Regions from separate parts of the Comamonas sp. HJ-2 genome, predicted to be linked through region 1. Evidence: predicted binding sites of a transcription regulator. Region 1 holds the regulator's gene; the other holds the start of a gene.
What was found. Region 1 encodes NrdR, which represses ribonucleotide reductase genes. Its sites were predicted from a motif close to CACNANATNTNGTG; they were not measured.
Positions count from the first base shown of each region.

Region 2: a site for NrdR is predicted at 1,456-1,469, ahead of ACWGXF_RS15075 (ribonucleoside-diphosphate reductase subunit alpha). Genes of this name have one in related genera too.

Region 1 is NZ_JBSIFD010000006.1:138,680-142,085, forward strand. Features, by position in the region: gene ACWGXF_RS07610 (bifunctional metallophosphatase/5'-nucleotidase) at 1-1,271, shown strand, start outside; gene nrdR (transcriptional regulator NrdR) at 1,442-1,918, opposite strand; gene glyA (serine hydroxymethyltransferase) at 1,940-3,187, opposite strand; ZMP/ZTP riboswitch at 3,223-3,377, opposite strand.
Region 2 is NZ_JBSIFD010000017.1:35,670-39,075, reverse strand. Features, by position in the region: gene ACWGXF_RS15075 (ribonucleoside-diphosphate reductase subunit alpha) at 1-1,332, opposite strand, end outside; gene ampD (1,6-anhydro-N-acetylmuramyl-L-alanine amidase AmpD) at 1,838-2,467, opposite strand; gene ACWGXF_RS15065 (sigma-54-dependent transcriptional regulator) at 2,460-3,406, opposite strand, start outside.

The DNA of each region.
Region 1 (3,406 bases):
TCGCGGCCAATACGCTACGTGAAGACGGTCGGCCGCTGTTTCCGGCGACCGGGGTGAAGTTCTTCGAGCAAGACGGTCTGCGCATAGGCGTGGGCTTCATCGGCATGACGCTCAGGAACACGCCGCATATGGTGCGGCCCAGCGGGGTCAGGGGGCTGAGGTTTGCCGACGAGGCACAGACTGCCAATGCGCTGATTCCACAGCTGCGTGCGCAGGGCGCCGATGTGATCGTGCTGCTGATCCATGAGGGCGGGGCCACCACTTCGGGCCTGCAGGACGATAGCTGCCAAGGCCTGTCCGGTGCCATCGTGCCGATTCTGGAGCAGCTCTCCAGCGAGATCGATGTGGTGATTTCCGGTCACACCCATCGCTCCTATATCTGCGATTACGCCAGGGTGAATCCCCGCAAGCCCTTTTTGCTGACCAGCGCCGGCCAGTACGGCACGCTGCTGACCGAAATCCGGCTCTCGGTGGATGCGCGCACCGGCCGCGTGAGCCGCAAATCGGCGCACCAGACCATCGTGCAGGGCGAGGGCTATCGCAGCGTTGGCGGCATGGTGAGCTTGCAGCCCGAGTTTGTAGTCTTTGATGCCGATGCCGAAGTGGCGGCGCTGGTTGCTCGTTACAAGGCTGCGGCCAGGCCGCTGGCCGAGGCCGTTGCAGGCAGGCTTGCCGGACCTGTCAGCCGCATGCCGCAAGCCAATGGCGAAAGCGTGATGGGGCGCATCGTGGCCGACGCCATACTCGCGGCCACGCGCGATGCCTCAGCGGGTGGGGCGCAACTGGCCTTTGTGAACCCCGGCGGTGTGCGCGCCGACCTGCTGCCTGCGGCCGACGGCAGCGTGAGCTATGGACAGTTGTTCCGCGTTCAGCCGTTCGGCAATACGCTGATGGTGATGAGTCTGACGGGCGAGCAGATTCGCCAGGCGCTGGAGCAGCAGTTCGACAGTGGCAGCAACACCGTGAATGCGCCGCGCATTCTGCAGGTGTCCGAGGGCTTCAGCTACCGCTTTGACCGCAGCCAGCCCGCGGGTCGGCGCGTGAGCGAGTTGCGCCTCAACGGTCGATTGCTCGAGATGTCACAGCGCTACCGCGTGGGACTGCAAAGCTATCTGGGCAGCGGCGGCGACAACTTCAGCATTTTCACGCAAGGCATCGACGTGGTGGGTGGCATGCCGGATCTGGATGCCCTGGCCGAGCATGTACGCGAACAAAGCCGCAGCGGGCCGATGGCGCTACCTTTAAAGGAGCGTATTACGCGCGTTCATTAAGGAAACAAGATAGATATCTATTTGATTCCCATTGAAATAATGCGTATGAAGCTCATGATTTCATAGCAAACGCTTGCCGTCAATCGCGCAAAACAAAAGCCACCCGAGGGTGGCTTTTGGCATGGCATGGCATGGCATGGCATGGCATGGCATGGCGGTCAGGGCCAGGCCTAGGGCTTTTTGGCGGCCTTGGCCTTGGGGCTGCGAACCTCATCCATGATGTTCTTGAAGTCGTCCACATCCTCGAAGCTGCGGTACACGCTGGCAAACCGGATATAGCCGACCTTGTCCAGGCCCTTGAGTTCATCCATCACCAGCTCGCCGAGGCGGCTGGAATCGATTTCGCGCTGGCCCAGATTGAGCAGCCTGTCCTCGATTCGCTCTATGGCGGCATCTATGAGTTCGGTGCTCACGGGGCGCTTGCGCAGCGCGATCTGAAAAGAGCCTTGCAGCTTGGCGCGCTCGTATTCGATACGGCGGCCGTCTCTCTTGACCACGGTCGGAAAGCTGACCTCGGGGCGCTCGTAGGTCGTGAAGCGCTTGTCGCAGCCGCCGCAGCGGCGGCGGCGGCGAATGAAGCCCCCGTCCTCGGACTCGCGGGTTTCAACCACTTGCGTGTCCGGATGGTTGCAGAAGGGGCACTTCATGACAGCTCAGCGCAGCAGGAATTACTTGCTGTAGACAGGGAACTTGGCGGTCAGCTCGGCCACCTTGGCGCGCACGGCGGCCAGATTGGCTTCGTCTTCGGGCTTGTCCAGCACGTCAGCCACCAGATTGGCAGTGATGCGGGCTTCTTCCTCGCCGAAACCACGGGTGGTCATGGCGGGCGTGCCGATACGGATGCCGCTGGTCACGAAAGGCTTCTCGGGGTCGTTGGGGATGGCGTTCTTGTTCACGGTGATGTGAGCCAGACCCAGGGCCGCTTCGGCAGCCTTGCCGGTAATGCCCTTGGCGCGCAGGTCCACCAGCATCACGTGGCTTTCGGTGCGGCCGGAGACGATGCGCAGACCGCGCTCGGTCAGCGTTTCGGCAAACACCTTGGCGTTGTTCACGACCTGTTCCTGGTAGGCCTTGAACTCGGGAGTCAGGGCTTCCTTGAACGCCACGGCCTTGCCTGCGATGACATGCATCAGGGGGCCGCCTTGCAGGCCGGGGAAGATGGCGCTGTTGATGGCTTTCTCGTGCTCGGCCTTCATCAGGATCACGCCGCCACGAGGGCCGCGCAGGCTCTTGTGGGTTGTGGTGGTGACCACGTCGGCGTGGGGCACGGGGTTGGGGTACACGCCTGCGGCGATCAGGCCGGCATAGTGGGCCATGTCCACCCAGAAGATGGCGCCGACTTCCTTGGCGATCTTGGCGAAGCGCTCGAAGTCGATGCGCAGGGCATAGGCGGAAGCACCAGCCACGATGATGCGGGGCTTGTGCTCGCGGGCCAGCTCTTCGAGCTTGTCGTAGTCGATGGCTTCGTCGGCATTCAGACCGTAGGAAACGGCCTTGAACCATTTGCCGGACATGTTCAGCGCCATGCCGTGGGTCAGGTGACCGCCTTCGGCCAGGCTCATGCCCAGAATGGTGTCGCCTGGCTTGGCGAAAGCCATCAGCACAGCCTGGTTGGCCTGGGAGCCGGAATTGGGTTGCACATTGGCGGCTTCGGCGCCAAAGATCTGCTTGATGCGGTCAATGGCCAGTTGCTCGACCACGTCCACATGCTCGCAGCCACCGTAGTAGCGCTTGCCGGGGTAGCCTTCGGCGTACTTGTTGGTCAGCTGGGAGCCCTGGGCTTCCATCACGGCGGGCGAGCAGTAGTTCTCGCTGGCAATCAGCTCGATGTGCTCTTGCTGGCGATGGTTTTCAGCTTCAATAGCTGCAAACAGTTCGGGGTCGACTTTCGCGACGGTATCGGTGCGTTGAAACATGGCAGTCCTGTGAACTTAGAAATTCCCTTGAGGCCAAGGGCTGCCCAGGCGAACGGCTGAAACGCTTGCAGGCTGCAGTCGCTGCGGCTCTGGGCGGTACGCTCCCCGGTGGTTCACAGACCTTGCAGTCTGCCGGATTCCACGTCAGCGGCAGAAAATTCTGCGCCTATCGCCAGTTGCGTACACCCGCTAGTGTAGCTGAGCTGGCATGGCTGAAGA
Region 2 (3,406 bases), on a different contig from region 1:
GGTACAGACCGCGCCCTTGCGCTTGCCGCCCTGGTTCACGGCGACGGCCGTGTCGTTGACCACCTTGAGGAAGGGAACCACGCCTTGCGATTCGCCGTTGGTGCCCTTGATGCGCGAGCCCAGGGCACGCACACGGGTCCAGTCATTGCCCAGGCCGCCGGCAAACTTGGACAGCAGGGCGTTTTCCTTGATGGATTCGTAGATGCCGTCCAGGTCGTCGGGCACGGTGGTCAGGTAGCAGGACGACAGCTGCGAGCGCAGCGTGCCGCTGTTGAACAGCGTCGGGGTGGACGACATGAAGTCGAAGGACGACAGCAGCTCGTAGAACTCGATGGCACGGGCGTTGCGGTCGGGCTCGTTCAGCGCCAGGCCCATGGCCACGCGCATGAAGAAGGACTGGGGCAGCTCGATGCGGGTCTTGCGCACGTGCAGGAAGTAGCGGTCGTACAGGGTCTGCAGACCGAGGTAGTCGAACTGTTCGTCGCGCTCGGCCTTCAGAGCCTTGGCCAGACGGGGCAGGTCGTAGTTCAGCAGCTCGGGGTTGAGCAGCTCGTTGTCCACGCCCTTTTGCACAAAGCCGGGGAAGTAGTCGGCATAGGCCGCCTGCATTTCTGCGGGCTGCACGTCGCGGCCCATGACTTCGCGCACGATGGTGTGCAGCAGCAGGCGGGCAGTGACGTAGGTGTAGTCGGGGTCTTTTTCGATCAGCGTACGGGCGGCCAGGATGGACGCCTTGTAGACCTCGGCCAGAGGCACGCCGTCGTACAGATTGCGCAGGGTTTCGGCCACGATGGGCGCGGACTGGATGTCGGCATTCAGATTGCGGCAGGAAGCGACGATCAGAGCCTCCAGGCGCTCCTGGTCCAGGGGCACGCGCTGGCCGTTGTCGGTCACATGCAGCACGGGCTTGGCGGCGGCAGCGGCGGCCACTTCGGCGGCCTTCTTCTGCTCGGCACGTTCCTGGTTGCGGCGCTCGCGGTACAGCACATAGGCACGGGCCACGTCCTGGTGACCGGCGCGCATCAGGCCCAGCTCGACCTGGTCCTGCACATCTTCGATATGGAAGGTGCCGCCATCGGGGCGCGAGCGCACCAGTGCGCGCACCACGCCTTCGGTCAGTTCGTTGACGGTGTCGCGCACGCTGGCAGATGCCGCGCCCTGTGCGCCGCGCACAGCCAGGAAAGCCTTGGTCAGGGCCACGGCAATCTTCTGGGGCGCGAAAGCCACCACATCGCCGCTGCGGCGGATGATCTGATAGCTGTCATTGGGGGAGGAAGAATTGGCTGCACCGGCAGGTGCGGCAGAAGGCAGTGAGTTCAACGCTTCTTGCATAAGTTCCTCTGAGTCAGTATGTGGATAGGCAGACAAAGGCCTGCACTGTGGGCAGGCCATCAAAAACACGATTCGGCGCCTCGGTTTACACATGGTTTGCACAGGGTGTGCACAACTTGTAAACACTAGATATGGGGTCTGAGGCTCTTCAAAACACTACCGGTAGTGTATCGCGCTTAAATCCGAGCGACCTGATGAAACTACTGAATCTGGCATTTCGAGCGCCGCTTGACAGCCGCAAAAATGACTTCATCCCGCATGAATAAAGGCCTGCGGCGCGGTTGCGCGCGGCGGCAGATCGGGCCGGAAATATGTAAAAAATTTGCGTGTTTGATGCAGGCGACAGTTGTTGCGCGCGCGCCATTGACATGCCGTTTCGAAGCCCCGCAACGATGGATGCTTGGGATTCTTAAAATGAGGAGCGCATGGCGCTTGCTGGTGCAGGATTTCAGCTGCGAATATGCATGAAATCGAGTGTTGAAAGGCGGTAGATGCTATGAAGATTTCAGGCTGCGCCTGAGGCTGCTGCACCGGGAGGGAATTCCCAGCTTCGGGTGCTGTCTGCGCTGGCCAGCTGCTGCTGCAGCCGCTGCCAGTCGAAACCGGGTCCGGGGTCCTGCTTGCGTCCGGGTGCGATGTGCTCGTGCCCGGCGATGTAGCGCACTGGATATTGCGCCGCGATGGCCATGCAAAGCTGCTGCAGGGCCTGGTACTGCGGAGCTTCAAAGCTCAGGCCTTCCAGGCCTTCGAGTTCGATGCCGATGGAGTCGTCGTTGCAGCGCTCGCGCCCGCGCCACTGGCTCACGCCGGCATGCCATGCGCGGTCGTCGCAACTGACGAACTGCCAGATCTCGCCCTGGCGCGTGATAAAGAAATGCGACGAGACTTCGAGGCCGCGAATGCCCTGGTAATAGGGGTGGGCGTCCCAGTCCAGCTGATTGGTGAATAGTTGCTGCACCGCGCCTGTGCCGTACTGGCCCGGAGGCAGGCTGATGGAGTGGATGACGACGAGGTCGATCTGCGCATCCGCAGGGCGAGGGCCGAAATTGGGAGATTTCAGCTGACGCGCCGCACCATACCAGCCGGCCTGCCAGGGCTGGGCCAGGGAGGAGGAAAGAGGCGTGAAATCAGACATTGTCGCTCTGGTGTTTGCTGCCTTCGGCCGGCAGGTCTATGCCCAGACGGTCGATGCGGTAGCGAATCTGGCGCAGGCTGATGCCCAGTCTGGCCGCCGTGGCTGTGCGGTTGAAGCCGTTGTCCTGCAGGGCTCTGACCAGGATGCTGCGCTCCTGCTCATCAAGCCAGCCTTGCAGATCCTCCGGCAGCGTGGCCGGACTGCCTGCGTGCTGAGCGTGCGGCGGCGGTGCGCTCGATGCCCAAGCGCCCGAGGAAGCCGCTGCCACCACACCAGCGCACTCGGCCGGCACGCCGGATTCGGGCAGACGCAGCGGGCCTTCCTCGCCCAGTGCAATGGCGCGGTGCAGCACGTTCTCCAGCTCGCGCACATTGCCAGGCAGCGGGAGCCGGGCTATCTGGCTCAGGCTGATGTTGTCCAGCTCCGGCGTAGCCAGTCCGGACTCGCGGGCCAGCTTTTGCAGCAAGGCCTGGCATAGCTGGCCCAGGTCTTCACGGCGCTCGCGCAGCGCGGGCAGCTCGATTTCGATGACATTGAGGCGATAGAACAGGTCCTGGCGGAAATTGCCTGCCTGCACTTCCGCTACCAGGTCGCGGTGGGTGGCGCTGACGATGCGCACATCGACGGCTTCTTCCTGGGTGCTGCCCAGCGGACGAATCTTGCGCTCCTGAATGGCGCGCAGCAGCTTCGCCTGCATGGCCAGGGGCAGGTCGCCGATTTCATCGAGAAACAAGGTGCCGCCCTGCGCGGCCTGGAAGTAGCCGGGCCTGTCCTGCGTGGCACCGGTGTAGGAGCCCTTGCGGGCACCGAAGAACTCGGCTTCGAGCAGGCTTTCCGGAATGGCGCCGCAGTTGACTGCGACCATGGGACCGTCGGCCCGCTGGCTGCAGCCGTGCAGGGCGCGTGCCACCAGTTCCTTGCCCGTGCCGGATTCACCGT